Regions from separate parts of the Lysinibacillus sp. FSL W8-0992 genome, predicted to be linked through region 3. Evidence: riboswitches for the same ligand, from Rfam matches in the RefSeq annotation. Region 3 holds a riboswitch; each other region holds the start of a gene.
What was found. Region 3 has a riboswitch for S-adenosylmethionine ahead of NSQ74_RS01415 (O-acetylhomoserine aminocarboxypropyltransferase/cysteine synthase family protein). Riboswitches for the same ligand answer to the same signal wherever they lie in the genome.
Positions count from the first base shown of each region.

Region 1: it holds a riboswitch for S-adenosylmethionine, as region 3 does, so the genes downstream of both, NSQ74_RS06230 (bifunctional homocysteine S-methyltransferase/methylenetetrahydrofolate reductase) here and NSQ74_RS01415 (O-acetylhomoserine aminocarboxypropyltransferase/cysteine synthase family protein) in region 3, are expected to answer to the same signal.
Region 2: it holds a riboswitch for S-adenosylmethionine, as region 3 does, so the genes downstream of both, NSQ74_RS17120 (YezD family protein) here and NSQ74_RS01415 (O-acetylhomoserine aminocarboxypropyltransferase/cysteine synthase family protein) in region 3, are expected to answer to the same signal.
Region 4: it holds a riboswitch for S-adenosylmethionine, as region 3 does, so the genes downstream of both, metK (methionine adenosyltransferase) here and NSQ74_RS01415 (O-acetylhomoserine aminocarboxypropyltransferase/cysteine synthase family protein) in region 3, are expected to answer to the same signal.

Region 1 is NZ_JBBOZQ010000001.1:1,278,883-1,286,655, reverse strand. Features, by position in the region: gene metH (methionine synthase) at 1-81, opposite strand, end outside; gene NSQ74_RS06230 (bifunctional homocysteine S-methyltransferase/methylenetetrahydrofolate reductase) at 74-1,921, opposite strand; SAM riboswitch class I at 2,012-2,111, opposite strand; gene hemG (protoporphyrinogen oxidase) at 2,237-3,625, opposite strand; gene NSQ74_RS06220 (globin-coupled sensor protein) at 3,932-5,221, opposite strand; gene NSQ74_RS06215 (SEL1-like repeat protein) at 5,895-7,181, opposite strand; gene NSQ74_RS06210 (YdcF family protein) at 7,255-7,773, opposite strand, start outside.
Region 2 is NZ_JBBOZQ010000001.1:3,400,597-3,408,369, forward strand. Features, by position in the region: gene NSQ74_RS17100 (PucR family transcriptional regulator) at 1-242, shown strand, start outside; gene NSQ74_RS17105 (ABC transporter ATP-binding protein) at 347-1,504, shown strand; gene NSQ74_RS17110 (hypothetical protein) at 1,704-2,243, opposite strand; gene NSQ74_RS17115 (flavin reductase family protein) at 2,886-3,374, shown strand; gene NSQ74_RS17120 (YezD family protein) at 3,588-3,743, opposite strand; SAM riboswitch class I at 3,817-3,914, opposite strand; gene NSQ74_RS17125 (phosphopantothenoylcysteine decarboxylase domain-containing protein) at 4,129-4,803, opposite strand; gene NSQ74_RS17130 (LysR family transcriptional regulator) at 4,901-5,776, opposite strand; gene NSQ74_RS17135 (DMT family transporter) at 5,911-6,810, shown strand; gene NSQ74_RS17140 (general stress protein) at 6,953-7,459, opposite strand; gene NSQ74_RS17145 (Dps family protein) at 7,658-7,773, opposite strand, start outside.
Region 3 is NZ_JBBOZQ010000001.1:338,121-345,893, forward strand. Features, by position in the region: gene NSQ74_RS01390 (response regulator transcription factor) at 1-504, opposite strand, end outside; gene NSQ74_RS01395 (DMT family transporter) at 614-1,471, opposite strand; gene NSQ74_RS01400 (DNA-binding protein) at 1,629-1,859, shown strand; gene NSQ74_RS01405 (homoserine dehydrogenase) at 1,922-2,908, opposite strand; gene NSQ74_RS01410 (hypothetical protein) at 3,327-3,713, opposite strand; gene NSQ74_RS01415 (O-acetylhomoserine aminocarboxypropyltransferase/cysteine synthase family protein) at 4,120-5,421, opposite strand; SAM riboswitch class I at 5,535-5,648, opposite strand; gene NSQ74_RS01420 (glycerol-3-phosphate acyltransferase) at 5,806-6,447, shown strand; gene NSQ74_RS01425 (succinate CoA transferase) at 6,663-7,773, opposite strand, start outside.
Region 4 is NZ_JBBOZQ010000001.1:1,901,244-1,909,016, forward strand. Features, by position in the region: gene NSQ74_RS09500 (helix-turn-helix domain-containing protein) at 1-181, shown strand, start outside; gene NSQ74_RS09505 (NUDIX domain-containing protein) at 239-706, shown strand; gene NSQ74_RS09510 (alpha/beta hydrolase family protein) at 690-1,466, shown strand; gene NSQ74_RS09515 (alpha/beta hydrolase) at 1,690-2,646, opposite strand; gene pckA (phosphoenolpyruvate carboxykinase (ATP)) at 2,750-4,336, opposite strand; SAM riboswitch class I at 4,539-4,657, shown strand; gene metK (methionine adenosyltransferase) at 4,913-6,109, shown strand; gene NSQ74_RS09530 (gamma carbonic anhydrase) at 6,471-6,983, opposite strand; gene NSQ74_RS09535 (alpha/beta hydrolase) at 7,119-7,773, shown strand, end outside.

The DNA.
Region 1 (7,773 bases), 940 kb from region 3:
ATTTTGAAGCATTGTACCCATTGCGCCATCCAGAATTAATATTCGTTTCTCTAGTTGCTCTTCAATCAAGTGCTTAGCCATCTATACTTACCCCTTTTTTCTGTTCATCCAATTGCTCAATAAATTTCATTAACTCTAGCGTCATATCATAGCGTAAAAACGGTGTAATTAAGTAAATACCATTGAAATACTCTGCAGCTACTTCTACTAACTCTTTAGCAATTGCAATCCCTTCTAATGTTGAACGTTCCTTATCTTCACCACATGCCTTCATGCGTGACAGTGCATCGTCAGATAGTTTGATACCTGGTACTTCATGGTGTAAAAACTCAGCGCTCTTATAGCTCGTTACTGGCATAATACCAATATAAATTGGTGCATCTAAATGCTTTGTTGCCTCATAAATTTCAATGATTTTTTCTTTCGTATAAACTGGTTGAGAAATAAAGTAATCCGCACCATGCTCTATTTTTTTCTCTAGTCGAGCTACTGCTCGGTCTAGTACACGTACATTTGGGTTAAATGCTGCCGCTACAGAGAAGTTTGCCTTTTTACGAAGTGGCTTTCCGGAAAATGAAATACCGTCATTTAACTGTTTAATCAGCTGGATTAGCTCCATAGAAGATACATCATAAACGCTTGTGGCTCCTGGGAAATCACCTACCTTAGTCGGATCTCCAGTAACCGCTAAAATATCATGAATGCCAAGTGCATTTAAGCCCATTAAATGTGACTGTAATCCAATTAAATTACGATCACGGCACGTTATATGCGTTAACGGTCGGACACCGTGCGTTTCCTTCAATAACGCACCCATTGCCACATTACTAATGCGGGGCGATGCAAGTGAATTATCTGCCATCATCACTACATCAGCGCCTGCTTCATATAATTTTTTCGCACCTTGAATAAAGCCGTCAATTTCTAAATGCCTTGGTGTGTCTAACTCCACGATAACCGAACGCTCGCGCTTTACCTTCGCGTGCAATGGCTCATACGTCGCAGGCTCTGCTTCACGTACAACCTGTACTTTTTCAGGCTTTGCTAACTTTTCTTCAATAGGTGTTAACTCTTCTAAATATTTTTTCGCTGCTGCTATGTGCTTTGGTGTTGTACCACAGCACCCACCGATTAAACGAACACCTTGGTCAACCAGTGCAACTGCGGCACGACCAAAATAATCAGCTTCTGACTCATATACGACACGCCCATCCTCTAAATCTAGCAAGGATGCATTTGGATATGCAGACATAAATGCTTTTTCAGGAAGCTCAACTCCTTCAAATGCTTGAATTGTATGATGCGGTCCTAAACGACAATTTACGCCTACTACATCTGCACCAAGAGCCTCTAACTCGTGCAATGCTTGATTTAATGCCATTCCATTTTGTAACACGCCTGGTTCATGCATCGACACCTGCGCAATAATTGGTAGCTTTGTTTTGGCACGTAACATTTTCAACGTTGCGCTTAACTCTTCGAAATCATAATACGTTTCAAGTAAAAGGCCATCTGGATTGCCTGCAAGTAACACATTTGCTTGCTCTTCAACTGTCGATAAAATTTCCTCTAACGTTGCATCACTTTTACGAATACCACGGATGCCTCCAATTGTGCCTAACACAAATTGTCCGCCATCTGCTGCAGCACGTTTCGCAATCGTGATTGCAGCTTCATTAAACTGCTGAACTCGCGATTCTAAACCGTAGCGTGCTAATTTAATCGCATTAGCACCGTAAGTATTTGTCTGAATCACATCTGCACCAGCAGCAATATATTCTTTATGGATTTTTTCAATTAACTTCGGTCTCTGTACATTCATTTCTTCATGGCAGTACTCCAAGCCGTAGCCATATAATACAGTACCAATGGCACCATCTGCAGTTAACACATGTGATTTTAACTTTTCTAGCAATCCCATAAAACGTAACCCTCACTTTCCTTGTATCCAAAAATATAAAAAGCCTTCTTTTAAAAAAAGAAGGCTTTAACGAATCGTAATTGTTTTTCCTTCTCATCTTCGACCAAAAAGGTCTTCTGGATTTAGCACCTGACATTAGTTGGTTGCTGAAGCTTCATAGGGCCAGTCCCTCGGCTTCTCTCGATAAGAATGTAGTATGAATTTTTCAAATAATTAAAAGAATCATATCGTTTACAGGCGATAGAGTCAAGACTATTTCACTTAACAAAGGAGATTTCTCCAGAAAAATATCAAATTTCCGCATTTGTTTTACCGTTATACTAGTTTTTCTCCAAGCTCTTCGCCTATTTTTTTACCATTTTGAATACAAGCACCAATGCCTACTCCGAAATAAGAACAGCCTGCAATCGATAAATTTGGATACCTTTCTGCAAGCTCAGCTATTAAGCCCTTCAATGCCTCATGATGTGCTAAATCGTATTTTGGCATTTGATTAATCCATTTCGCAACATTAACTACAGTTGGCTTTTCATCAATCCCTAAACTTTTCTTTACATCGTCTAATGCGACAGCAGCTAGTTCTTCATCTGTCATCTTACGTAATTTTTCATACGCAGGATTGATGCTCTTATAAAAGAGTCGTACAAGCAATTTACTATTAGCAGATGTATGCTTCCATTTTCGACTTGTCCAAGTTGCTGCATTGCATTGGACATTTGAATTATGTGACACAATAAAACCCGTTCCATCTGCTGGTAGCACTGCATCCGGTACATCAAAACCTAAGTAAATTGTTATTGCAGAAGCTGTAGTAAATTCCTTAAAATAATGATCTAACGATGGGTCCTGTAATAAGCTTTGCACCGCTTCATTGGGCAACGCTAGAACAACGTGATTAGCCTCAAGCTTTCTACTATTTGCTAATGTAATTGTATATTGCCCTTCATGTTTCTTTACACTTGTTGTTGCTACACCTTTAATAATTTCTACTTCTGTTAACGTTTCTTCAAGACGGTCAATTAGAGATGATAAGCCTTTTTTAAACGAAATAAACTTTTTATTGGAAGCTTTCATAAATTGTTCGCGATTTGCATCAAACCCCTTGATGATGCTACCGTATTCATTTTTATAATCGATTAAGTACGGCAATGTAGAAGCAATCGAAAGTTGATGTAGGTCACCAGAATATACTCCTGCTAATACTGGCGCTATTTGATTTTGCACAAGCTCTTCACCTAAGTAATACGTTAAAAACTCGCCTATTGAGCTTTCTTTCGTAAAACCTTTATTCGGCATCGTTAAGTCCTGTAATGCGATTTGCTTACCAGCTTCTGATACAAGCGTACTTGCTTCCAGAGATGCTAAACTCATAGGAATACCGAATGTTGAATCAGCTGGTATTGCATGTAATTCGTCGTTTGTATAGATATAAGATACTCCTGTTTCGTTGTACACTAGCTCCTGTTCAAAGTTAAGCTCCTGTACTAGCTCCATAACACCTTTATGACGAGCTACAATTGAATCAGCGCCCGTTTCCATTATAAAACCATGGTCATATGCGGAGTATAGCTTTCCACCTAAGTATGCATTTTTTTCAACAAGTACTAGGTTTACATCTATTTTTTTCTCCAATACTTGACGTTGTAGATAATGCATCGTACATAAACCTGTAATCCCGCCACCCAATACAACTATTGTTTCCATGAAGATCGCCCCTAATTTCTTTATTTATCTCCTATTAGTATAAACTGTTTTTGCAAACATTTACGTTCAACCCATTACAAATTTAGCAAAAATGAAGCAATCAAAAAATAAATAGCCGTTGATTGCGCTACGGGTAAATTGTTTGAGTGCCTGGCACCCTTAATAAAAATCCACTTCGTTTTCCTTATAGGAGGGCAAGAGCACAAAGACGATAAAGCTCCTATCCTACCTGCGGAAAGCAAAGCGGATTGTAAATTAATTTTTTATTTAGAGGACATTTAAGCCCCATTTTATGAAATCATTAAATTAGTTTAAGTTTTGGGCAACATTCGCTAATTTATCTGCTGAATTTGTAACTTCATTAAATGCAAGTCCAAGCTCATTAAGAATCTCAGCCACAGCGAGCACTTCTTTTTCCATGCGATCATTTTGACACTTAGCTTGTGTCATAGCATCTAAAATTTTGTTAAATTGCCCCTCAGTTTGAGTCATGTTTTCCTCACCTGACGCAACTTCTTCCTGAATATGGCTAAGTGTGTGAGCAAGCTTATCCGTTCGCTCCGTCGTCTTTTCTAATAATTTAGCTACGGATGTGACAGATTCCTTTGTTTGACTAGATAATTTACGAACTTCATCGGCTACTACACTAAAGCCTTTCCCCGCTTCTCCAGCACGAGCTGCTTCAATAGCTGCATTTAAAGCTAATAAATTTGTTTGATTTGCAATGTTCGTCACAACATTCATAATCGCTTCCATTTCCTTAGACATTTCTGTCAATTGCTTAATATTGTCTGTAATATCATCTACTGATTGAATAATGTTACTCATATTTTTTGATTGATGTTGTAGACGTTCCCGACCTTCAATCGCCTGACTTTCAGCTAGCGTACTAACCTGCAATGATCTTTTCGCCAATTCCTTAATCTCATGTGATTGATTATTTAATTGATGGAATGAGGCATTTGTTTCTTCAGAAATTGCAGCAAGCCCCTCTGAAGATTCCACGATTTTTCTCTCAACTGCTTCTTTCTCACGTTCTACATTTTCCTTTAGTCGTTCGACTGTACTTTCAAAAGCCTCTAAGACAAGCTGCTGCTCAAAATTAGAAATTTTAGAGATTGCACGAATTGTATTAAATTGGTCCATAGGGTGTTCTACATGTTTTTCTACCAAGTCAATAAATGAAATGGCTAAATCTTGGAAAGCACAAATATACCATTGTGTTCTAAGGCCGATATGTACATGTACTTTTGCGATACTTACTCGTCTTTTATAAAACTCTTCATCTATTGTACCGTTAAACATTTCAATAATATGACGGCGCAATGTGACCTTCAACTTATCTACAGAACTATGTTTATTAATAATATCTACTAAACTTTGCTCAGTTCCAATCATTCCATAAAATCGGTCTACGATTTGATTTATGTTGTCCTCAACAAATGGTTTAAAAGCCTTTAAATATTGTAAATCTAGTTTGGTCAAATTTAACATTTCAATCTGCTTCACCAATGTTCGTGAGTTCGGAACATCCATTGTCACTGAGTATTGTTGTAAATCTAATGGCATTGCCTTTTTCTGTTTTTGAAAAATCACACTTTTCCCTCTTTCATATACATGTTCTTTTGAAGAGCTGAGCATAATCTATTTCCGTTTACCCAAATATATTTATAAATATACGAAAAAATACCACGACCGCTAATAAATTAACAAGAAAATAATATAACAAAATAACATCATAATAATCAATAATTCATTAATTTTACATTTTAAAATTACTCATTTACAATATACACTTTAAATATAATTGTCAATTTATATTAACCTATTTTTTACCATTTATCATTATAATATTTATTACTAAACCAAAAAGTTATCCATCATGGAAATGTGATAAAATTACTAATTCAACATTTTTCGTTAACTATATCTACGGTCTTTTTACTAATTAAAGAATATTGTTTGAATTACTACGAGCATAATTAAGTAGCAGCAATTTTACTATCTATCATTTATTCATTCCAAAGAGGTCAATCAACCTAAAACAACAGCTAAAAACAGTTCTAAAAGACCAATACCGAGATAGTTAATAAATAGTTCTAAATAATCACAATAATCATTGGCCAATTATGCAAAGATTTAATCCATTGCGTCCTTATTTCTTTGTAATGTCGTATAAGCATTATTTTCTTTATAACAGCAAAAAACCCGCAATGGCTAGTTTATAGCTAACCATTACGGGTAATTCCAGTATAACAACAGTCGGAATTTACAAATTATCTAACTCCTCAAGTAATTGAGACGCTTCTTCAATCCCTGCTTCTGCAGCAAGTCCATACCATTTCTTTGCCTCTTTAATATTTCGTGGTATACCTTCACCTTTATTGTAAATGTGGCCAAGTTGTAATTTTGCTTCAGGATCTCCTTGAAGTGCCGCTTGCTTGAACCAATGAATACCTTTTTCAATATTGCGGATTCCCGTTAACCCCTTGCTCCAAATAAAGCCCAAATCATAAAATGCATCTACATGATATTGTTCAGCAGCTCTTTCAAACCAATATAAACCTCGATTTACATCACGAGTTTGCCCTAAATGACCTTCTAAATAGATTCCACCAAGCCTGTATTCCGCTTCAACATAGCCTGCCTCAGCCGCTTTTTTATAGAAGTTAAATGCCTGCTGTTCATCTATCGCAATCCCTAGCCCTTGCTCATGCATAATACCTAATGTAAACATTGCCTCAGCCACACCTTGTGTTGCGGCAACATCAAACCATTTCTTTGCAAGTACCATATTTTCTTGTACACTTTCCCCATTAAAATACATATCAGCTAAGTTATTGGCTGCATCTGCATGCCCTTGATTTGCAGCAGCTTCATACAATTGGAATGCCCGATCATAATTCTCGTCTACACCAATACCTTCAAAATAATAGTTAGCAAGTGCATATTGAGCATTTGCACTACCTTGTTTTGCTGCTAGTTCAAACCATTTTATCGATTTTTCGGGCTGGAAAGGTGTATCATCGTTTGTACTATAATATTCTCCTAGCTCAAACTGGGCATCTGCATCTTGTTCTTCAATTGCTGCTTTGTATAAATCAATGATTTCTTCATGATCTAAATCTTCTTCTTCAAATAGTTCGACCGCTTCGTCCTGTTTCATAACATACCATTCCAGTATATCGAGAACATCATCCACAACTTCTGTTGTATAAGCTAACTTCTCTAAAGAAGTAATTTGCCATATTAAAATATAAATAGGGAGTGGTATTGCCTCACGCAATAAGTCATCGTATTCTGCTAACAGTGTTAAAACATTATCTTGTACTGTTTGTGTTTGCTCTGGATGTACAATTTGCAAGTGACGTTGTTGTTTTTTTCTTAACAATCCTTGAATAACTTGATATAGCATTTTTTGCAAGGTCGTCAGTTGTACTTCATCCAAATTGAGTAAAGATAAATTTTGTGCAAACCATGTATTCTGTATATGTGTTAGCTGTTGTAAGGACTCCGTTCGTTCCTTATTTTGCTTTGCTAAAAATTGCCCATACATTTGTTTTCCCCCCTTGCACACTATGTAAAAAAACTGCCTTGCTACTATTATATGGAAGGCAGTTCAAGAATGGTTACACATATGCTCTTAACATGAGTCCTATTAATAATGTAATGACGAAAAAGACCGTTACATGTACCCATTTATACATTTCTAATAAACCGATAAATTCCCGAGTAAAAGCGTTAGGTATATAATACAACGCTGTTTTAGAACCTACACCTTGTGCATCTAGCTTTGCCCTTCTAGCATAAATGCTTGCGCGAAATACGTGGAAGTTATTCGTAACAAAAAGGGAACGATATTTCCTTCCTTGCGCATGCGCATCCATAGTTGCTTTTGAGAAAGCCATATTCTGTTCTGTATTTGTTGATCTATCTTCCATCAATATTTTGCGATGCGGTATTTGGTATTCATCTATTATATATGTTTCCATCGCAAATGCTTCTGAAACTTTTTCATCACTTCCACGCCCACCCGAGACGATAATAAAGGGACGTTCCCCATATTTTTTATATTGCTTAACAGCTTCATCTAAACGACTTGCTAGCAGAGGGGGAACTTTGTCACCGATAAGGCCCGATCCGAGCAC
Region 2 (7,773 bases), 3.1 Mb from region 3:
TACTGTCCGATCTTTTTGTAGAAAGTATTGAAGGGCAAGAAATGCTTCATACTATTCAAGTTTTTTTGCAATGTAATTTAAATGCTTCTTTAACTGCAAAAAAGCTCTATATCCATCGCAATAGCCTGCAATATCGATTGGACAAATTTATTGAAAACACTGGTATAGATATTCGGTCCTTTGCAAACGCTGCTTTTGTTTCTCTTGCAATGATACTGTTGAAATCAGAAAATTATCAATAGTTGTACAATGTGCCCAAACATGTTTTGTGTAATGTATACGTATACATTTTACATATTTTTCTCTTATACTCTAAAAAAACACTTACATAAGGGAGATGGCGAAATTGGCTGAATTAAAATTACAACATATTTTTAAGATCTATGACAAAAATGTCACAGCAGTAAAGGATTTCAATCTTGATATTGAAGATAAGGAATTTATTGTATTCGTAGGTCCTTCAGGTTGTGGTAAATCTACTACATTGCGTATGGTTGCTGGTTTAGAAGAAATCTCAGAGGGAGATTTAATCATTGATGGAAAGCGAATGAATGATGTAGCGCCTAAAGATCGCGATATCGCCATGGTATTCCAAAACTATGCCTTATACCCACATATGAGCGTATTTGAAAATATGGCATTTGGCTTAAAGCTGCGCAAATTACCGAAAGATGAAATTAATCGCCGCGTGAACGAGGCAGCGCGTATCTTAGGGCTGGAAGAATATTTAAATCGTAAACCGAAAGCCCTTTCTGGGGGGCAACGTCAACGTGTTGCATTAGGTCGTGCCATTGTTCGTGATGCAAAAGTCTTTTTAATGGATGAGCCTTTATCAAACTTGGATGCGAAACTTCGCGTACAAATGCGTGCTGAAATCACAAAACTTCATCAACGTTTACAAACAACGACAATTTACGTGACACATGACCAAACAGAAGCCATGACAATGGCTACTCGCCTCGTTGTTATGAAAGATGGCATTATTCAACAAGTAGGTGCACCAAAAGAAGTGTATGAGCAACCGAATAATGTATTTGTCGGCGGCTTTATCGGCTCCCCTGCTATGAACTTCTTTACGGGTACACTTACAGATGGCAAATTCCACATTGGGAATACGTCCATTACTGTGCCACAAGAAAGAATGAAAGACTTACTTGCGCAAGGCTATAACAATAAAGAAGTTATTATGGGTATTCGTCCTGAAGATTTCCACGATGAACAAGCATTTATCGAATCAACTCCAGGTTCAAGAGTCGATGTAACAATTGAAGTAGCTGAATTAATGGGCGCAGAGATTATGCTCTATTCACAAATCGAAGGTCATCAATTTATTGCACGTGTAGATTCCAATGCCACTGCTAAACCAGGCCAAGTATTGCCACTGGCATTGGATATGAATAAAGTACACTTCTTCGATAAAGAAACTGAAGAACGTATTATTCCAGGTAATAGTGGACAAAACAAAGGCAACGAAGGCACTGAAAAGCCTGTTGTTGTTGGCTAAGATGGTAGCGAAGTTGGTGACTTCTGTTCATAACAGCACACAATGAAAGGCGGAGGCACTCTGCACAATAGCGAGGGTTATGGCTTACTGTGCTGAGCGGAAAACACCGCCGCAGCGGACATCAACGGTATAGAAAAAGTGTTAGATTGATTCAATCAATCTAACACTTTTTGATTAGTTGCACTCAATATAAATTGATTCATATCTGGGTTTTTAATTTTTGAATTTTTTCAATTTCGTAGCTATATTTAGTCAAATCAAGTTCTTTTACAAGAACAGTAAAAAAGACTTCAGCACGATTTAAAAAGATACCTAATAGCATTTTTTGTTCAAATTCTAACACATGATCGTCGTTATCAAATAAAAATTGTACTTTTTTATTTTTTAATTGCTTTAATTGTATTTTAACTGGTTGATCAGGAAAATAACTTTTCCCAATGCCGTCCTCTAAGTAATCTTCAATCACATTGACAATATATCCCCATAGCTCAGGGAGATAGTCCCAATATCGAACACCTAAAATCTCTTTATTATAGCATTTAATCGATAACCCACCATCAAGTCTAAGAAGACCGTCTTCTTCTATATATTTATTTTGAGTGTTATTGATAAAAGAAACAAATTCATCCCAATTATCGTTTATGCTTATCGTATATTTATCAGGATTGTTGACTGCGTCTTCCAAATCGTCGATAATTCTTTTTACAACAAATTCATTAATTGTTACTACTTCCATCATATATTCACCTCACATTAGTTTTTTGGATATAGTTGTCTAATATGCCCATCTTTAATCCCTAGTACGTGAGTATTGGTATACCATTTATTTCATAATGGTCCTGATGGAATACATTTAACAACCTTCAACCGATTAACACTAACTACCTCCTAGGCATAAGTAATTTGAAAATACTTAACTCATTCAATAGGCAAAGTATCAATAAATCAAGCTATTTTTATTAAAGTAAAAATAGTTCCGTTATGCAGAATATTAACGATAAAAATTTTTGCTTAGATTTTACCATACAATTTTTTCTCTATCAATTTTAAATAAATTTTAACGTTAAAGTCATTCCCCTCTTAAAAACTAGATATTTTAACTAAATAATCTATCCCTTTAATATCTCCATCCGGCTCTATAACTGCTACTGACACTAATGACTAAAGATACAATATAAAGTAGAAGTCTGGATATCCAAGTAATAATCAGCATTAAAAAGCATTAAAAAAATCCTTTCAATTGATGATTTTTTTAAAATAATCGTTATTAATCAGCTTTACAGTTGCTGGATTATTTTGTAGGCTATCCATAATAGCACCAGAAAAAATGCTACAAGAACAAACAACCCGTATTCTCCATAAAATAATAAGAGGTGATTGTATGACGGACAAAGTAACTGCTTTTAAACAGGCTTTAGGTAATTATCCAACAGGTGTCACAGTTGTCACAGCTTACAGCGATGTTAATGAACCGATTGGCTTAACGGTCAATTCCTTTGCATCTGTTTCCATAGATCCGCTCCTTATCCTATGGTCATTGGACAAAAAATCGCAGCTGCATCCACTTTTTAGTAATACGGACAAATTTGCGGTAAATATTTTAGCGAACGATCAAACACAATTATGTACAGTATTTTCAAGCAAAATCCCTGACCGATTTGCGCAAGTCAAATGGTCTAATTCTTTACATGGTTTGCCAATATTACATGATACTTTAGCTACGCTGCAATGCGAAACGTATAAAAAAATCGATGCAGGGGACCATACGATTTTCATTGGTCATATTTTAGAAATTGATAATGCGCAGAAGGAGCCATTGCTTTATCATCGTAGGCATATTGGTCAAATCCCAACGAGTTTTTACGAATAATAAAAAAGTAGGTATTTCAAATTTTATTTTGAGATGCCTACTTTTTTTGTTTGTACGTTAATAATATTTTTTCATTACGAACAATCTGCACATGCGTACAATATTGGAACATGAATCAAGTACATGAATGTTGCATATTAACTCAGGACACTATGTGGCGACAATAAGCTTAAAATTTGGTCCCGAGTTAATTTCTATGCTTCTTTTAAAGCTTTACTTTTTTTGAGGAAATCTTTGTTTTTCCAGTCGATTAATTTGGACAATAACTCCATCTTGAATTGTAATTTGCACTTCACCAAATTCTAAATTTTGAATAGCCTTCGCAATAACTTCTAATTTCTTATCATCAATCTTAGACAGTTGAGACATACGATACACCCCTTCTTTTTTTCATACTTTTGTGTATAAAAGAGATCCACGCATCAAGACGATTTGATGCCTCCCCTTATCTCTCAGATAACTTTGCTGGAGTTGGCACCGATTAACTCAGTTGCCGAGACTTCATTATGCCTCATTCCTCCAGACCTCTCGCGATAAGAGTTTACGTTTCTTGGAAATAATTCTATAATTCAGAAAACCTATTGTCAATATAAATATTATAAAACCTAGCTGAATACTATGCAATAGAGAAAAAAGTACATTTTTATTGCTCTAAATTTTCTTAAAATCCAATCTTAAGATCTTGAAAGCATTAGTATGAATGTTCAAAACATAAAAAAGCTGTGCAGAATTATATATTCTACACAGCTGCTCTTTATTCGTTTTGTAAGAATTCCATTAACACTTTTGCCGTTTCTTGTTTACCAATGACTTTGATAGGTTGTCCTTGTGCAGGTACAATCCAATGTGGCTCTTGTCCGCCATATAAAGATTGTGAACTATTGGCAACCATCAACTGTGCATTGGCTGTTTCCATACGAAGACGTGCACGGGACAGTAAAAACTCCTCATCGTCCGTTGCCTCTAGCTTAAATCCTACTAAAGTGACATTTGGCTGCCAACCCTTTATTTGCCCTAACACTTTTGGTGCTTTTTTAAAGTGAATAACTGGGGGCTCGTCAGACGGCATCTTCCCTGCACCTTCCATTAAATTCCCCGATTGATCGTATACTTTATCAATGACCCAATCAGAGCCTGCAGCTGCCATAATAACGATGTCTACTTGTTCATTTTGTACAGCATGACGAACCTTGTCACTTAAATCTTCAATACCTTCAAAGCGTACTGTACGCATTTTATCTTGATTAATCGGTAATTGTGCAAAATAGCCATGCATATAGATGACGTCTGCACCTGCGGCTAGAGCTGCTTCAGCCAAATAACAGCCCATTGACCCCTTCGATAAATTCGTATGCCCTCGCACACGATCCCATTTTTCAAGTGTTCCCCCACTTGTAATGAGTACGGTTTTTCCTTGTAATGTCCCCACTCACACTCACCTTTTCTTTTCAAACTATCATTTTTGAAAAATAACAAATTAATAAGCAATCTACATGTTCTATTTTAACGTAAAAAGCTTAAATAACCTATTTCTTATTTTGTTCTTTTAGCCACACACTTAAAATTTCCGCAAACTTTTTCGTTACTGGTGAGGCTTGATGTTTCATGGCTAGCCCTATCGTACGATAACCACCTTGCTTTAGTGGGATAGCCCTTAATGAGGACGGTAATCGGTTAATCACTAATCGAGGTAAAATTGTAATGCCTAAATGGTGTGAAATCATCGAAATAATCCCAACCTCCTCCGATAGCTCAAATCGAATATTCGGTTTAACATGGTACTGCTCTAAAATTACTTTTACATCATTAGTTCCTCGATACGATGTCATTATAAAAGGCATGTCTTCTAGTTCAGTAATATCAATTTCTGAACGATTATAAAGAGAGCTTTGATCAGAAACTATACATAAAAGGGGGTCTTGGACCAATTCGATAAATTGAAATTGCTCCGATTTTTGACCATTAAGAAAACCAGCATCAACTTCACCACTTTGTAGCCACTGTTCAATTTCATAATAGTCCCCTTCACGTAACTCTACTTGTATACCTGGAAACTGATTGTCCATAATACGGATAATTTCTGGCATCCAGTTGGAAGAAATACTAGAAATAACACCTATTCGCAATTTCCCTCTGGTTACACCAAGAATATGGGCCGCTTCTTGTTGTAATAATTCGTCCGCATCAAGAACATTTCGCATAGCCCGAAGCATTGTTTGTCCCTCGCTCGTTAATGTCACACCTGTTCGACTTCGATGAATAAGGGCAAATCCACATTCTTTCTCTAAGCTGGAAACAGCATGACTAACTGCCGATTGGGTTAATCCAAGAGCGTCAGCCGCTTTCGTAAAGCTTGAAACTTCTGCAACTTTATTTAAAATCTCATATTTGACTAAACTCATTCACATTCCCTCATATATACATGAATTTTTTTAATACTAATCATTATAAACATTCGTTTTACTAATCACAATACAAGATATATAGTAAATTTTAGTATGAAACTGTTTTAGTACACAGAGATAGAAGGTGCATAATGAGTAATCAAGGGAAAGCAAATTTATTAATGGTCATAGTTACAATGTTTTGGGGATTGTCTTATACGTTTATGGTAATGGGACTTGAAACATTAGCTGTATTTAATGTGGTAGCGTTACGCTGTATCATCGCATTTTTGGCAGCAGGCATTATTTTTTATAAACGTATGATAAAGGTCAATTTCAAAACATTGAAATACGCAGCTATTCAAGGTTTTCTGTTATTCATTGTCTTTGCACTTAGCTTATTTGGATTAGAGACAACTTCTGTTTCAAATGCAGGATTTATTTTAAGCCTTACAGTAGTCTTAGTGCCCATTTTCAGTAGCTTTATCGAGAAAAAGTTGCCATCAAAAGCAGTAAGTTTTGCAATTATTTGCACGATGATTGGTATTACAGTATTAACTATTCAACATTCTTTTACATTTCAAATGGGCGATATATTAGTTGCAATCGCGGCATTATGTTATTCGATTTATTTACTGTTAAACGGTCATTTTACACGTAGCGTAGAATCGATTTCTTATGGTATTTACCAGCTCGGTTTTGCTGGAATTTATGCGCTTGTTTTAACACTACTTTTTGAAGCACCAACACTTCCGAATTCAACTACTTCATGGATTGCGATTTTAGGGCTTGGTATTATCTGTAGTGCATTTTGCTTCGTTGGCCAAACTGTTGCACAACAGTACACTTCTGCTACACATACAGGACTAATTTTCTCATTAGAACCTATTTTCGCAGCGATGTTTGCGATGATGTTCATCGGCGAAGGGCTAACGGCTAAACTACTTATCGGCGGAAGCTTTATTTTAATTGGTAATCTTGTCGCTCAGTTTGAACAACTTCACATCCTACGATTTATGAGAAAACATGAACAAGAAAAAGTTATGCATTAAAAATACTAAGGCTCTGAAAATTGATAAGATTTTCAGGGTCTTTTCTTTTTTGTTAATAGAAAAACAGCAAAAAGTGAAATGGAGTGCATACCATTTCACTTTTTGCTTCTTTGAAGCTAGTTAAATTCTAGCCTCTTTACCTCTATAAATATCTTCTCATTTGTTCAGCTTCATTCATTTGCTCTTCAGCTTTTAGTCGCTCTTCGCGTTGTGCTGGTGTCTCATCAACGATAGATTGAGGTGGCGTTACATGTGTATCGAATGGGTCAAGTTGAGCGCGTTTTGAATCTGCAATCAGTGTAGATGTTGAAGGATTTACATTATCATGCTCCGCATATAATACGATGGCTCCTTCTTCAACAAGCTGAGCGTAATAAGCTGTTTGCCCCTCTGTCAGATCAAATCGTTTTAAACCTTCCGTAACAGCTGTTTCACCTGTAAACCATGATTTAATTTGGTCAAACCAGTTACCTGCCTCATGTGTTTTCACATCAACATTTGATTTTACATCATCAATTTCGTGTGCTTCTCTAGAAATAATATGAATTTCATCTGTGTTATAACCTTCCATGCGCATACATTTTAAAATATGAAACATCTCTTCTCTCGTATGTGCAACTTCAATTTTTGGGTTTTGTTCATTCATCATGTTCAATTCCTCCTAATTTTGTAAGGCTTACTATGTATGTACCCTGCTCCTTTCACAAAAAACCCTTTTTATGCATCCTTTATATAACTGTAATATTTGTCATATCATATTGTTTTCTGTTGCGTTTTTGTCTTATTTTATTAATCGGTATAAAAAAGCACTTGGAGCGATTAACTTTACTCCAAGTGCCAATATTCATTATGCATATTTTTTATCAAGAAAGGCTTTCAACATCCAAGTATGTTTTTCAAGGGATAAATACATACCATTTAATAAATCTTCAGTACGGTCATCCCCTTCCTCTGCTGCTAGCT
Region 3 (7,773 bases):
TAGTAATTCTGTAATTTTATATTCAATTGGCGTTAAACGAACAGGTTCGCCTTCCAACACAACTTCCTTAGCATCTTCATCTAGCACTAAACCATCAATTTCTACCTTTGCTGCGCCGTCATTATACGTCCCAAGTTGTACATAACGACGCAATTGTGATTTAACACGCGCCAACAGCTCTAATGGATGGAATGGTTTCGTAACGTAATCATCTGCTCCAACGGATAAGCCATGAATCTTGTCACCATCTTCAGCTTTCGCACTAAGCATTATAATTGGAATGTTGCGCTCTGCTCTAATTTTAAACGTCGCCGTAATACCATCCATATTTGGCATCATAATATCTAAAATAATTAAATGTACTTCATTATTTTCTAGCTTCTCAAGTGCTTCTACACCGTCTGCTGCCTTAATGACATGATAACCTTCATTTTTTAAGTAAATTTCAATACCATCACGAATATCTTGATCATCGTCTGTTACAAGAACTGTTAACTTCGTCATGATATACACCTCGCTCTCAACTAATAGTCTACATATAAAATCTTAAAAACCAACTAGGATAAAAATGAAGAATTTCTTAAGCTTTTACCATTTTCCATTCTTACTATTTCTATTTTTTCCTTCCCGCAAAAGTAAGAACTACAATGCCACTAAGTAGCATTGCAACACCAAACCAAGATGTTACGCTTAAATGCTCGCCAACTAGCACTACACCTAACATTGCTGCAGTTAAGGGCTCCGCAAGTGACAATGTTACAGCAGATGATGAGCTAATTTTCTGAAGACCACTTAAAAACAATAAATACGCTATGCTTGTACACATAACGCCCATAAAAAGCATTGTCCATAAGTTTTGTGTCACTGCTAGCCAGCTAAACCCACTGCCAATTGAAAACGGTAGTAATAAAAGCGCACAAATCGAAAACGTCATAGCCACTGCAGGTAATGCTTCCTGCTGTGCCATTAGTTTTTTACTTATATTTGTATATACTGCGAAAGAAACACCCGCACAAATGGCTAGCCCTATGCCACCCATATGTATAGTTCCATCTCCATTATTAATAAACAATAAAATACATCCTGTAATTGTCATAACAGTTGCGATGCCCCATACTTTTGTTGGTCGCGTTTTCAAAAGTAGCCACTCCAGCACGCCTGAAAACATCGGGGCACTACCAATTGTTACAACAGTGCCAATTGCTACGCCTGTTAGACGGATAGATGTAAAAAAAAGACCTTGGAATAAAGCAATACTTGCCGCCGCCAATATTGTCCATTTCCAGGACCATGTTCGAAAAGTAATTTTACGTAACAACACTACTACAACTAATAATAATCCACCACCAATTGCTGAGCGAATAGTCGCCACTGCAAACGGTGATACGCCATTATCTAAAAAAGTTTGTGCTGTCCCTGTCATTCCCCATAAAATAGCTGCTAGAAGTACAAAAAAATATGGATAGACCATTGCTGATTCCCTCCTAACCTTTAACACTATTACTGTTAACTATACAGATTTATCCAAAATCAAACAATTCCCAACTTACTTTCCTTACATACAATCCATTATTATGTTTTCTATAACAGAGGAGGTATAATAATAACATTAAAAGGAGCGACCGTTTATGTATAAAACTATTGAAGAAACAGCCCTGGATCTTGGCATGCCTGAGGAGCAGATACTACGACTTGTTTATGAAGGACGCATCCGTTCAATTTATGATGGGGACCAAATATTGATTAATAGTGGACAATTTAGTACCTATTTTGAACAGTTAGAACGGATAAAAGAAGAAATAGAAATTTGGCGTAACACACCTATTCCTGAAGATATTGACGTGAAGGACGAAGACTAAACTTTAAAAGTGCCAGTCACTCAAACAATTCAAAATTGTTTGAGTGACTGGCACCTACTCAACTAAATACTTACTACAAATCCAGCACGTTTTCCGATAATCTCAGCGTAGTCCTCAACCATCACACTTGCCGTTGGATACATGCCTGCGCCCGGACCTACTAATGTTAATGTACCAATATAATTCGTTTCAAGCGCAACCGCATTATTAACGTCATCAACCGGATAAAGCGGATGCTCTTTATCTACTAATTGTGGACCGACCTTTGCTACCACTTTACCATTTGCAAGTTTCTCCACTTCAGCTACATGGCGATAACGTAAGCCTTTTTCACAAGCATCCTTTACCTGTTCAGCTGAGATACAGTCAATGCCAATCACTTCGACGTCAGCCCAATCTGGTTGTTCACCAAATGCTAATGCGCTTAAAATCATTAACTTTTTAAAGGCATCTTGACCAGATACATCATTATATGGGTCAGCTTCTGCATAACCTAAATTTTGCGCCTCTTTTAAAGCTTTCTCAAAGGACCAGCCCTGTGCGCGCATTTTTGTTAAAATATAATTAGATGTTCCATTCAAGACACCTTGAATACGGCTTACATCATTTACAAGCAAAATATTTTTCATCGTTTTAATAACAGGCACGCCGCCTGCTGTTGTTGCTTCGAAGCCCACGAATACACCATTTGACTTTGCAAGTTCTTGTAACTCTAAGCCACGTTTTGCAAACATCACTTTGTTTGCTGTAATCACATGACACTTATGTTCAACTGCACGCTTTAAATAACCAAATGCCGGTTCTTCATTGACAATTGCTTCAAATACAACTTGCATGCCAGGTTCTGCCAAAACCTCATCCATACTCGTTGTTAATAAATGAGCAGTACCTGGAACACGTTCACGACTAGTATCCGTTACTAATATTTTTGCTACTTCCAATTCAATGCCTAATTTCCGTTTAAGTTCTTCACGCTTTTCATTCAATATATGATAGATACCTTGACCTACAGTTCCAAATCCTAAGATCGCTGCCTTTATAGTTGCCATACTTGTTATTCCCTCCAACGTACATTTCTCCAGTTTTATATATATATAAAGTCTGTGCCTACAAGCACATATTCAAATAATTCAAAATTTAACCTAAAGAAAATTGTAACGCAAATAAATACATTGCACAAGAAAAATCTTTCTAGGATGGACAATTGTTTTCTCTAGGAGTGCAAAAGAAATCGGTTTCATTGCCTTTATTATACGTTTTATTAATAAATCTATAATTTTTGAACAACTTTTGACGAACTCTTATTACAAAAAGAAATGCCTTTCTTCTATTATATATGTATGAAGATACCCGTTATAGAATAAGCTGTTTTGAAAAGCAGTAACTATTTCCACAAGTAACGTAAAACGCAACAAAAAGCTCATTCCCTATAGCAGTAGAGAATGAGCTAAAAAATATAAGGGAAAGTTAACTTGCTTGTAAAAATAATCGGTAACGATATTGCGCTAAAGCTGATTGCACTAGCTTTATTTCTTCTTGTGTAAAGTTCGGTACTGCATATGTGCGTTCAATTAATTGAAACGACCCGTATTTTAAATAATATTCTGTCGCTGGTAGTGCAATATGACTTGTACCGTTAGCTTCATACTCTTCAAAAACTTCTTTGACTATGTAGCCTTCTTCTTTAGCATATACGATTTCTTCAAAAGCACTATGTCCAAAAGTTTGTTGCCATTTTGTTTCAACTGTCGAAAGTAAGTTTTGAATGGATAGGTTGTTCACAAAATGTTGACTTTCATTTAATTCATAAATTATATAAGCTGTTACATTTTGTGCACGATAAACATTTCCCATTTAAAACACTCCTTCGATCAGTTTTTTTAAGCGAGTGTAGCTACTGGCTATGTAGCTACACTCTTTTCATATATTTATTCAAAAGTGGGGGAGCACTTATGAAAACAAATTAATTGTTACCACCTAAACTGTAGCGGCATTTAGAATTACGTAACATCGACAATCTTTAAAATTGTTCTAGGTTGGTAGCCATTCGAACATTTAACTTAATCCCTAGTATATAGCATGGTTTTAATCAAGTCAACAATACTTATAAAAATACTAGGTATTATTTATAGGAAATTTCAGATAACTTACCGAATGAGGTAATGATTGATGTAGCAACGTTATACGCATTACCAAATGAGGTACTTCGAATGAGAAAATACGTTAACGCTACGACATGAACCTAATTTATCAATTTATATTAAGCTTCTACTTTTTGTTCAGTAGGTGTTACTTGTGCAATTGCTTGTTCTAAGTCTGCAATAATATCCTCAACTGCCTCTAAACCGATTGATAAGCGAATGAGCGACTCGGATACGCCAGTTTGGATTAGTTCCTCAGCAGATAATTGTTGATGGGTTGTAGATGCTGGGTGAATAATTAACGATTTTGCATCTCCAACGTTTGCTACATGCGAGAATAGTTTCACGCTGTCTATTAGCTGACGCCCTGCTTCTCGTCCACCTTTAATGCCAAATGTAAGCACTGAACCGAAGCCATTTTTCAAGTATTTCTTCGCTAAGTCATGGGAAGCAAAATCCTCTAATCCATTATAGTTTACATATTCCACGGATGGGTGGTTACGTAAATATTCAGCAACTGCTAACGCATTCTCATTATGTTTAGGAATACGCAAATGAAGCGTTTCTAAACCTTGTAGTAAGTTAAAGGCAGCATCAGCACTTAATGTTGGACCAAAATCACGTAGTAGTTGCACACGCAGTTTTGTGGCAAATGCAGCAGCTGCAGTATCAATACCATATCGCAATCCATGATACGATGTGTCTGGCTCTGTAAATCTAGGGAATCTACCTTGTGTCCAATCAAATTTCCCAGCATCTACAACAACGCCACCTAAAGTTGTACCATGACCGCCGATCCATTTTGTTGCTGAGTGAACAACTATATCTGCACCAAAGTCGATTGGCGTTGCGCCATATGGTGAAGCAAATGTGCTATCAATAATTAATGGCAAGCCATTTTCATGTGCAATCGTTGCTACTGCTTCTACATCTAAAACCTTTAAACTTGGATTGCCGTAAATTTCAGCAAACACTGCTTTTGTGTTTTCATTAATCGCAGATCGGAAGTTCTCAGGGTTTGTTTCATCTACAAAAATTGTTTTAATACCGTAGTTTGGTAGTGTATTTGCTAATAAGTTATATGTTCCTCCGTATAAAGAGCTTGCTGCTACGATTTCATCCCCTGCACTTGCTAGATTTAAAATTGAAAATGCGATAGCTGCTGCACCTGATGAAAGTGCTACTGCTGCTGTACCGCCTTCCAGTAAAGCGACGCGTTTTTCAAAAACATCTACAGTTGGATTTGTAATACGTGTGTAAATATTGCCCGCTTCTTCTAATGCAAAAAGACGTTGCGCATGAGCAGTGTCTTTAAATACGAAAGCTGTTGAACGGTACACTGGTACAGTTCGAGAACCTGTCACTGGGTCAGGCTCTTGACCACCGTGTAATAGTAATGTTTCTGGTTTGAAATTCGACATATTTTCTTCCTCCTTAATGGTTTTACGATGGTACCGGAGATGAGGAGGATTTATGTGTAGAAAACAAAAACCCTCTTCAGTTAAGAAGAGGGTTGCGGTTGCAAGTTTTCCTCCCCTTATCTGCCAGATCCAAGTAAGAATCTGTAGGAATTAGCACCTTAGCAAGTTTGTCACTCACTGGTTGCCGGGCATCATAGGGCCTATCCCTCCGCCGCTCTTGATAAGAGTATGTGATTCAATTTCCATCGTTGTTACACAGTATAAACATAGACTTTTTTTCTGTCAACAGTAAAATTTATTTTTTTCTGAAACTTCTGTCTGCTAATTTACGTAATAAGAGCACATACACTATATTAAAAAATAAAAATGAAAGGAGCATTTTTTATGGAAAAAGCCATTATTTTTTTTATTATTATTATCATCGGTTATTTAATCGGCTGTATCCACGGATCTAAAGTAGCACAATTTCTATCGGGTGTAGATTTAAAAAAGACTGGTCATGGCAATGCTGGTGCCTCGAACGCAACGCTTTCTCTTGGCTGGAAATACGGCCTATTAGTGGCGCTAATTGATATTGGTAAAGGCGTCGGTGCTATTCTCTGTGCCATCTACTACTTTTCTTCTAATGCATCACAATTCACCGAAATACAAACGTGGCTCTTAATCTATACAATGGCTGCTAGTGTTATTTTAGGGCATAATTTCCCATTCCATATGGGCTTTAAAGGTGGCAAAGGTACTGCCTCCATTATTGGGATTTTACTTGCTGTCGATTGGAAAATTGCTTTATGTGCACTTATATTATTTGTGATTTTATCTTTCGCTACAAACTATTTAATCGTCGGTGTGTTAGAATTTTATATTGTATTTTGTACAGCAACTTATTTATGGATACCTGGAATTGGCCCAACTATTATTTCCATTCTACTTTTATGCATAGCGTTCATTTTGCATATTGAAAATATTAAAAGGCTATTCCAAGGAACAGAACCGAAAGTAACATCTGCCTTTAAAAAGTCAGCATAAACCAAGAGGATGAGACATATCTTTGAGGACACTAGTTGGTGGTAACGAGAGGTGTGACTCCTCGGCTACAGTACAAAATTAAGACGCAACTGACAGCGTGGCAGCGACGATTACGGCTGATTGTGTACCCGTGGAATGCATCCGCAGAAGCAGACATCAACGCATAGCAAAAAGTGTTAGATTGATAGCAGTCAATCTAACACTTTTTAAATATATTATTTAGCAAATGATGGATCTAGCATTGTACCGTTCTTTGCTAAATTCACATGCCAAGAAAGTGCTTTTTCTAAATCATGCGGTGTATGGTGACCACCTGTTGCTTCATTTGCGTCATTAAAGTACGCCCATAATTGCTCTTTATAATCTGGATGCGCACAGTTTTCAATGATTAGACCGACACGCTCTTTAGGTGCTAAACCTCTTAAGTCTGCAACGCCCTGCTCTGTTACGATAACATCCACATCATGTTCGGTATGGTCTACATGCGAAACCATTGGAACGATACTAGAAATTTTTCCACCTTTTGCATACGATTTTGTCACGAAAATACCTAATCGTGCGTTACGAGCAAAATCTCCAGAACCTCCAATACCATTCATCATCTTTGTGCCAGAAACATGAGTTGAATTTACATTCCCATAAATATCTAATTCAAGCGCTGTATTGACAGAGATCAAGCCGAGTCGACGGATAATTTCTGGGTGATTAGAAATTTCCTGTGGTCGTAATACTAATTTATCTGCATATTTTTCAAAATTTCCGTAAACTTGGTTTCCTACTTTTTCAGATAGGGTAATAGAAGTAGCAGATGCAAAGCTTACTTTTCCAGCATCCATTAATTCAAATACAGCATCCTGTAGTACTTCCGAATAAACTTCTAAATTTTCAAACTCGGAATCTTTGAAACCTAATAATACAGCATTCGCTACTGAACCTACACCTGATTGTAGTGGGCGTAAACTCGTAGTTAAACGACCTACTTTAATTTCTTCTCTTAAGAAATTCAGTAGATGATTTGCCATAATATCTGTTTCTTCATCAGCGGGAACAATCATTGATGGTGCATCTAAAATATCTGAAATAACAATGCCTTTTACTTTGTCTAAATTTAGTGGAATGCCAATTGTACCAAGACGATCTGACACATCTAGCATTGGAATTGGATCACGTTTACCTTGTGGTCCTGGAACAAAAATATCATGCACACCTTCTAATGCATCAAGCTGTGCTATGTTTAGCTCGATGATAACTTGGTCTGCTTCTTGTACGAAAATCGGAGAGTTACCAACTGAAGTTGTAGGAATCAATAAGCCATCTTCTGTAATA
Region 4 (7,773 bases), 1.6 Mb from region 3:
GTATATTTTTGTTAAAAGCGGGAAGTTACGTGTTGAATTAGGACGCGGCACTTTTTATGAAGAATTAGCAGCAGGGGATTCCTTCTTTTTTGAAGCGGATACAGAGCATCGATTTATCAATATAACAAATGAAGAATGTCACTATTTCCTTGTAATTGATTCCTCGCAGTATATGAAATAAAGTCAGCAGAACGTAATGAATACATTCGTTACAATATAATAATAGGAGTGGAATGGAATGTTTTCATTTACAGATTTAAATGGTTTTCAAGTCGATTTAAGCTTTACAAGAGGTGAGTTTGAAGTTGAGCCAAAGCATGTACTTATCTTTTTAAAGCATAAAAATAAATGGTTATGCACGATTCATAAGCGTCGTGGCGTAGAAGTTCCAGGTGGTAAGGTAGAACCTGGCGAAACATTAGAACAAGCTGCTGTTAGAGAAGTATTTGAAGAAACAGGTGTACATGTGAAAAATCTTCGTTGGTTCGCAGAATACGCTGTCCATGGTGAACTATTGTTTTGTAAAACAGTCTTTACTGCGCAATTTGTAAGTCAGGAGAAGGTAGAGTTTGACTTGGAGACATCGGGAATGGTCTGGCTAACTGATGAAGAGTTTGTAAGTCACCAAAATTTAAGCTTTCATATGAAGGACGAAGGCATGCAAAAAATGCTAGAGGAGCTGAAGCGTTATGACGATCAATGGTGAAATAGTTGAAAAACGTCCATACCCTTCACCGAATCCAGCTATTCGTTTATCAGAAATTACTTATTTATCACTTGGATTACGGGTTAAAGGCTTGCTAGCAGAGCCTAAGGCAGAAGGTACATACGATGGGTTTTTATATTTACGTGGAGGAATGCAAAGCATCGGCATGGTGAGACCAGCTCGTGTTGCTCAGTTTGCCGCACAAGGTTTTATCGTTTTTGCCCCTTACTATCGAGGGAATAGAGGAGGAGAAGGTCGTGATGAGTTTGCCGGTCAGGATCGTTATGATGCAGTGCATGGAGTAGATGTGCTAAAGCAATTTTGCAATGATAATATTCATGTGTTTGGCTTTTCACGTGGAGGTATTATGGCGCTGTGGACGGCAATTTTACGTAAAGATATTACATCGGTTGTTACGTGGGCAGGTGTTTCAGATGCGACAGCTACTTATTGGGAGCGGACAGATATGCGTCGTATGATGAAACGCGTAATTGGAGGGACACCTAATCGTGTACCAGAGGCTTATGATGCACGTACACCTTTATTTGAAGTTGAACACATTACAGCACCGGTGCTTATTATTCACGGCTATCGTGATGAAAATGTAGATATTGAACATGCAAGGCAATTAGTATTTTTCTTAGAGGACGCCAATAAAAAGTTTGAAACGTGGTATGATTACCGTTTTGCACATCAATATCCACCTGCTCAAAATCGCGAAACTGTGCGCGCTTTGTGCGAATGGATGAAGAAACAATGATCATAGCAAAGGAACATTTTAAATTGTTTGAGTGACTGGCACTTATAAATCATAAAAATCCACTGCGCATTCCATGGGCACAAGGTAGGCCGCAACCTCGCTAACTGTGCCGTTGTTGCGGCTTAGGCTACTTGTGTTGCCATAGGAATGTTCGTGGATTTTTATTATGTTAGTTATAAAAAATAGGACTAGAATAGTAAATTGTGTGAGTGACTGGCACCGATTATTTTGCGTAGGTGCTTAAAAAAGATTGGATTGCTTCCCAATATTTTGCTCCTGCTACATTTTCGGCTCTACCGTGTCCAGCACCTTCAACAAGTAGTTTTTCTTTAGGCACATTGGCTGCTTCATAGACTTCATTTAGCATTGAAGAAGGGACGAATGTGTCGTTACTACCGTGGATAAATAGCATCGGTGTTTGTGATTTTGCAACTTGTTTGACCGTATCAGCTTCACCAAGTGTATAGTCAGCCTTTAATTTCGTTACGGCTGAAGCAAAATACATGATAGGGAAGGCTGGTAAGTGGAAGATCGCTTTTAGCTGATAAGAAAATTCGCCCCAAACAGAAGAATAGCCACAATCCTCGATGATTGCCTTAACGTTTGTAGGTAATTCTTCACCAGATGCCATCATTACTGTGGCGCCTCCCATCGAAACACCAAAAAGGACAATTTCTGCATCGTTATTTAATTGAACCGTATTGTCAATCCATGACACGACATCTAAGCGATCATGCCAGCCCATTCCGATATAGTCTCCTTCACTTTTACCATGACCTCTCGCATCAGGAATAAGTACATTATAGCCCATATCATAGAAGTGTTTTGCATACTTGGTCATCTGTAATCCATCACTTGAATATCCATGAAAAATAATTGCCCATTTGTTTGAATCATTTTGATTTTTAATGGAATAGGCATGTAGTTTTAGTTGATCTACGGATTGAATCGTTGTTTCTTCGTAATGGCTGTTAAACCATGTTTCACGAGCCTCTTTCTCTTTCACTTCATTCGGATTTGAATCAATTAAATTATGTGGTGCATCAAGAACGGCTGATTTATCAGATTGTGGATTTAACGCCAAGTTGTAAAAGTAATTGCCTGCAATAAATCCAGCTCCGATAAACAATACAAATAATGAAACGATGATGCCAACTAGTATTTTGTATTTTTTTTTCATATGTATCCTCCAATACTATCCAAAACATAAAAATTTGAAGAGTATTTTTTATAAAAACGGGTAAAAAAAAGGGAACGAATAAATCGTTCCCTTAGCCGCATTATTATTTTAATGGACCACCAAGTTTAGTGATTGCTTCAGAAACATTTGAGAATTTCTTGAAGTTGCCATTGAATAGACCAGCAAGTTCAGCAGCTTTTACATCATAAGCAGCTTTGTCTGCCCATGCATCGCGTGGGTTAAGCACTTCTGAAGGTACGCCTTCAACTGATGTAGGAATGTGTAAGCCAAATACAGCATCTTGAGTCGTTTCAACGTTGTTTAGTTTACCATCGATTGCAGCACGTACCATTGTACGAGTGTAAGAAAGCTTCATACGGCTACCTGTACCGTATTCGCCACCAGTCCAGCCAGTGTTTACTAAGAATACTTGTGCGCCATGCTCATCGATTTTTTGACCTAACATTTCAGCATAAACAGTTGCTGGAAGTGGAAGGAAAGGAGAACCGAAGCATGTAGAGAATACTGGTTCTGGCTCTGTTACACCACGTTCAGTACCTGCAAGTTTAGATGTGAAACCACTTAGGAAGTGATACATTGCTTGTTCTTTTGTTAATTTACTGATTGGAGGTAATACACCAAATGCATCAGCAGTTAAGAAAACGATTGTTTTTGGATGACCTGCAACAGATGGATCAACAATATTTTCAATATATTGGATAGGGTAAGCAACACGTGTATTTTCTGTTAATGAAACATCATCGTAATCACAAACACGAGTTTCAGGATCTACAGCTACGTTTTCTAGTACAGAACCGAAGCGGATTGCGTTATAGATTTCAGGTTCTTTTTCAGCAGAAAGGTTAATTGTTTTTGCATAGCAACCACCTTCAATGTTGAATACGCCGTTGTCAGACCAGCCGTGCTCATCGTCACCGATTAATTTGCGGTCAGGGTCAGCTGATAAAGTTGTTTTACCAGTACCAGATAAACCGAAGAATAATGCCACATCGCCAGCTTCACCTACGTTTGCTGAACAGTGCATTGATAGGATGCCTTGTTGTGGTAATAGGTAGTTCATAATACCGAAAATAGATTTTTTCATTTCACCAGCATATTCAGTACCACCGATTAGGATGATTTTCTTTTCAAGTGATACAATAATGAATGTTTCAGAAGATGTACCATCGATAGCTGGATCTGCTTTAAAGTTAGGAGCTGAGATAACTGTGAAGTCAGCAACATGAGAAGCTAATTCTTCTTGTGTTGGACGGATAAATAATTGATGGGCGAAAAGATTATGCCAAGCATATTCATTGATTACTTGGATGCTTAATTGTGAATCTTTGTCAGCACCAGCAAAACCGTTGAATACGAATAATTCGTCACGTTCTTTTAAGTATTTAACTACTTTTACATATAAGTTATCGAACACTTCCGAAGAAATTGGTTGGTTTACTTTACCCCAGTCAATTTTATCTTTTGTGCTTTCTTCTTCTACCGTATATTTATCTTTAGGTGAACGACCAGTGTATTTGCCAGTTTCTGCACGAACTGCGCCATCTACTGTTAACATAGCCTCACCACGAGATGTAGCTTTTTCCGCTAATTGTGGTACTGAAAGTTGAACGTTAATGTTCCCGCCGTTTAATAATTCCTTCAGTTCGTTTGCAATTTCTACTGAATTCATCGATTAAATACCATCCTTTTTTATAGTATTCCCTTGAGTTTGAGGGAGTTTTTCTTAATTTCAAAAATAGTATAACACAATTGCTTTAATAATCTATACTAATTCAAAAATTATTTTCGTGTTTTAAATAACTTTCAACAAAAAGTCATAAAATAATTGACAACGTTCGACCTTTTACGTAAGATGAGGAATTGAACGGATACTCTTATCCCGAGCTGGTGGAGGGTCAGGCCCTGTGAAACCCGGCAACCTGCATGAACTATTTCACGACATGCGCTGGTGCCAACCTGATGCAAGGGGAAAACCCTTGAACGATAAGAGTGAAAGGTTACGAAGTCATTATTCCTTTCCTCATGTAAAGTACGTGAGAAAAGGATTTTTTTTATTTTCATAATGAATGTAAAGGTAAGTATATACAATTCTTTCCTTATTATAATGACGGATCTTTCGAAATCCTCATGTTAAAAGCAACAACGGCTTGAAAGTTCTATCCTTCAGGAGCGAACTTGACATGGGTAATGAGTACCGTATTAATTTCGCAAATGCTATTTGTAAGAGTAATAGGAGGAAAATCAAATGACAAACCGTCGATTGTTTACATCAGAGAGTGTAACAGAAGGACATCCCGACAAAATTTGTGACCAAATTTCGGATGCCATTTTAGATGCCATTTTAAAAGAAGATCCAAATGCACGTGTAGCGTGTGAAACAACTGTAACAACAGGATTAGTATTAGTAGCAGGGGAAATCACTACTTCTACTTATGTAGATATTAAAGGTATCGTGCGTGATACAGTAGCAGAAATCGGCTATACACGCGGTAAATATGGCTTTGATGCTGAAAACTTAGCAGTACTAGTTGCAATTGGTGAACAATCACCAGATATTGCCCAAGGTGTAGACCAAGCATTAGAAGCGCGCGAAGGTTCTATGACTGATGCAGATATTGAAGCTATTGGCGCAGGTGACCAAGGCTTAATGTTCGGTTACGCTTGTAACGAAACACCTGAGTTAATGCCATTACCTATTAGTTTAGCGCATAAATTAGCTCGTCGTTTAACAGAAGTACGTAAATCAGGTGAACTAGCATATTTACGTCCAGACGGTAAAACACAGGTGACAATTGAGTATGATGAACACAACATCCCAGTTCGTGTCGATACTATTGTTATTTCAACACAGCATGATGAAGAAGCATCACTTGAACAAATTCAATCAGACTTAAAAGAGTTAGTAATAGCACCAGTAGTACCTAGTGAGTTATTAGATGCTCAAACGAAATATTTCATCAACCCAACAGGTCGTTTTGTTATTGGTGGACCTAAAGGAGATGCTGGACTTACTGGGCGTAAAATCATCGTTGATACATACGGTGGCTATGCACGTCATGGTGGTGGTGCATTCTCTGGTAAGGACGCTACAAAAGTAGACCGTTCAGCTGCATATGCTGCTCGTTATGTGGCAAAAAATATTGTTGCTGCAGGTTTAGCAGAACGTGCTGAAGTCCAACTTGCTTATGCCATTGGTGTAGCACAACCAGTATCAATCGCAGTAGATACATTTGGTACAGGAAAAGTAAGCGAAAGCGAAATCGTACAATGGGTTCGCGAACTATTTGATTTACGTCCAGCAGGCATCATTAAAATGCTAGATCTACGTCGCCCAATTTACAAACAAACGGCTGCTTATGGTCACTTTGGTCGTACAGATTTAAATGTGCCTTGGGAAAATACGGACAAGGCTGATGCATTAAGAGAAAAAGCAAGTCTATAAGCTATTTTGTAAAGAGCATTCGAATATGTGGTAAACATAAGCAAATGTTTTAGTGAAGGGGCTACGTAATGGCCCCTTTCTAACTTGCTTCAGCATTCACACCCCACTTCTAAAGGTTGGATTTGAATGCTGAAGCAAGTTAAAGGCCTAGGCGGATGTCATAGATTTTCTAAGGCGCTTTTCGAGCATACTGTAAAAATTTGGATGAAATGATGCCTAGGCGTAATTGATTGCAAAAAAATTCGCGTCTTTCCGTTTACCTTGGAAGGAAATCGCGAATTTATTTTTTATCCTATATAACTTTGTTTATTACTAGAGCACTTACACCTATATCGCAGCCCGCGTATTTTTAGGGCATCCATTATTTTTGAAGAGATTTGTAATATTGACCTTTTTCGGCGTATTCTCTAACGATACGTTCCATGTCTTCTTTATCTTCAGCATTTAATTCACGTACAACTTTTGCTGGACGACCTAATGCTAAGCAATTAGGAGGAATGACTTTACCTGGAGGTACAAGACTACCCGCACCAATAAATGCACCTTCTCCTATCTCTGCCCCATCCAACACGATTGATCCCATACCTATTAATGCATTTTTTCGAATTGTACAGCTATGTAAAGTTACTTGGTGTCCAACTGTTACTTCATCTTCGATTATTAATGGATATTTTGGACTTTGATGTAGACAGCAAAGATCTTGGATACTTACTCGTTTACCAATTATTGTTGGTGATACATCACCTCGAATAACTGTATTAAACCATATAGTTGTCTCGGCACCAATCGTTACGTCACCAGTAACGGTTGCATAGTCAGCTATAAAAACTGATGGATCGATATTAGGTGTTTTGTCTTTAAACGGATAAATCATGCTAAACGCCTCTTTTCTTTCTTTGATGTAGTATTATCGTATCAAATGCGCAATTTTATGCAAATATAATTTTATAAAGACGAGAATATTTCGTTATAATCATTGTGTAACTATTTATTTAGGAGGACTATGTGAATGTGGAAATGGGAAGCTGATGGACAAGCGAAGGCTGTGATTGCTATTGTTCACGGTGCTTATGAAAATCACCGTTGGTACGCATGGCTTATTGAAAAACTCAGAATGGAAGGCTTCCACGTAGTCATGGGGGATTTACCGAATCATGGGGCAAATGCGAAACTCTCACGTGTCCATGATGAGGACTTTAAAGAGTACAACAAATATACAAGGCATTTAATTGAAAATGCTTTTTCATATGATTTGCCAGTGTTTTTAATGGGGCACGGACTAGGAGCAACGTTAATCCTTCATACAATGCATAAGAGAAAATATGAGTGTGCAGGAATTATTTTGACATCACCTTGGCTGCATTTAAAATTACAGCCTGGTAAGTTATCAAATGCATTAACGAGCTTAAGTGCTTTAACGGCAAGCGTTAAAATGACACACGATATCTCTTTTGACAAATTAACGCGTAGTGTCGAAGGTAGAGATGAAATGAAGGACGAGTTTCCTTTTAAGTCCGTTATCTCAGTAAAGTGGTATCGTGAATTACAGCAAATGATGCGCAATTTAGCGGTCATGCCAAAAGCAGAGTTTCCGAACACGCCTATGCTTATTATGACTGGTGAAAGAGATAGTATCACGGAAACTAGACAAACACGCAATTGGC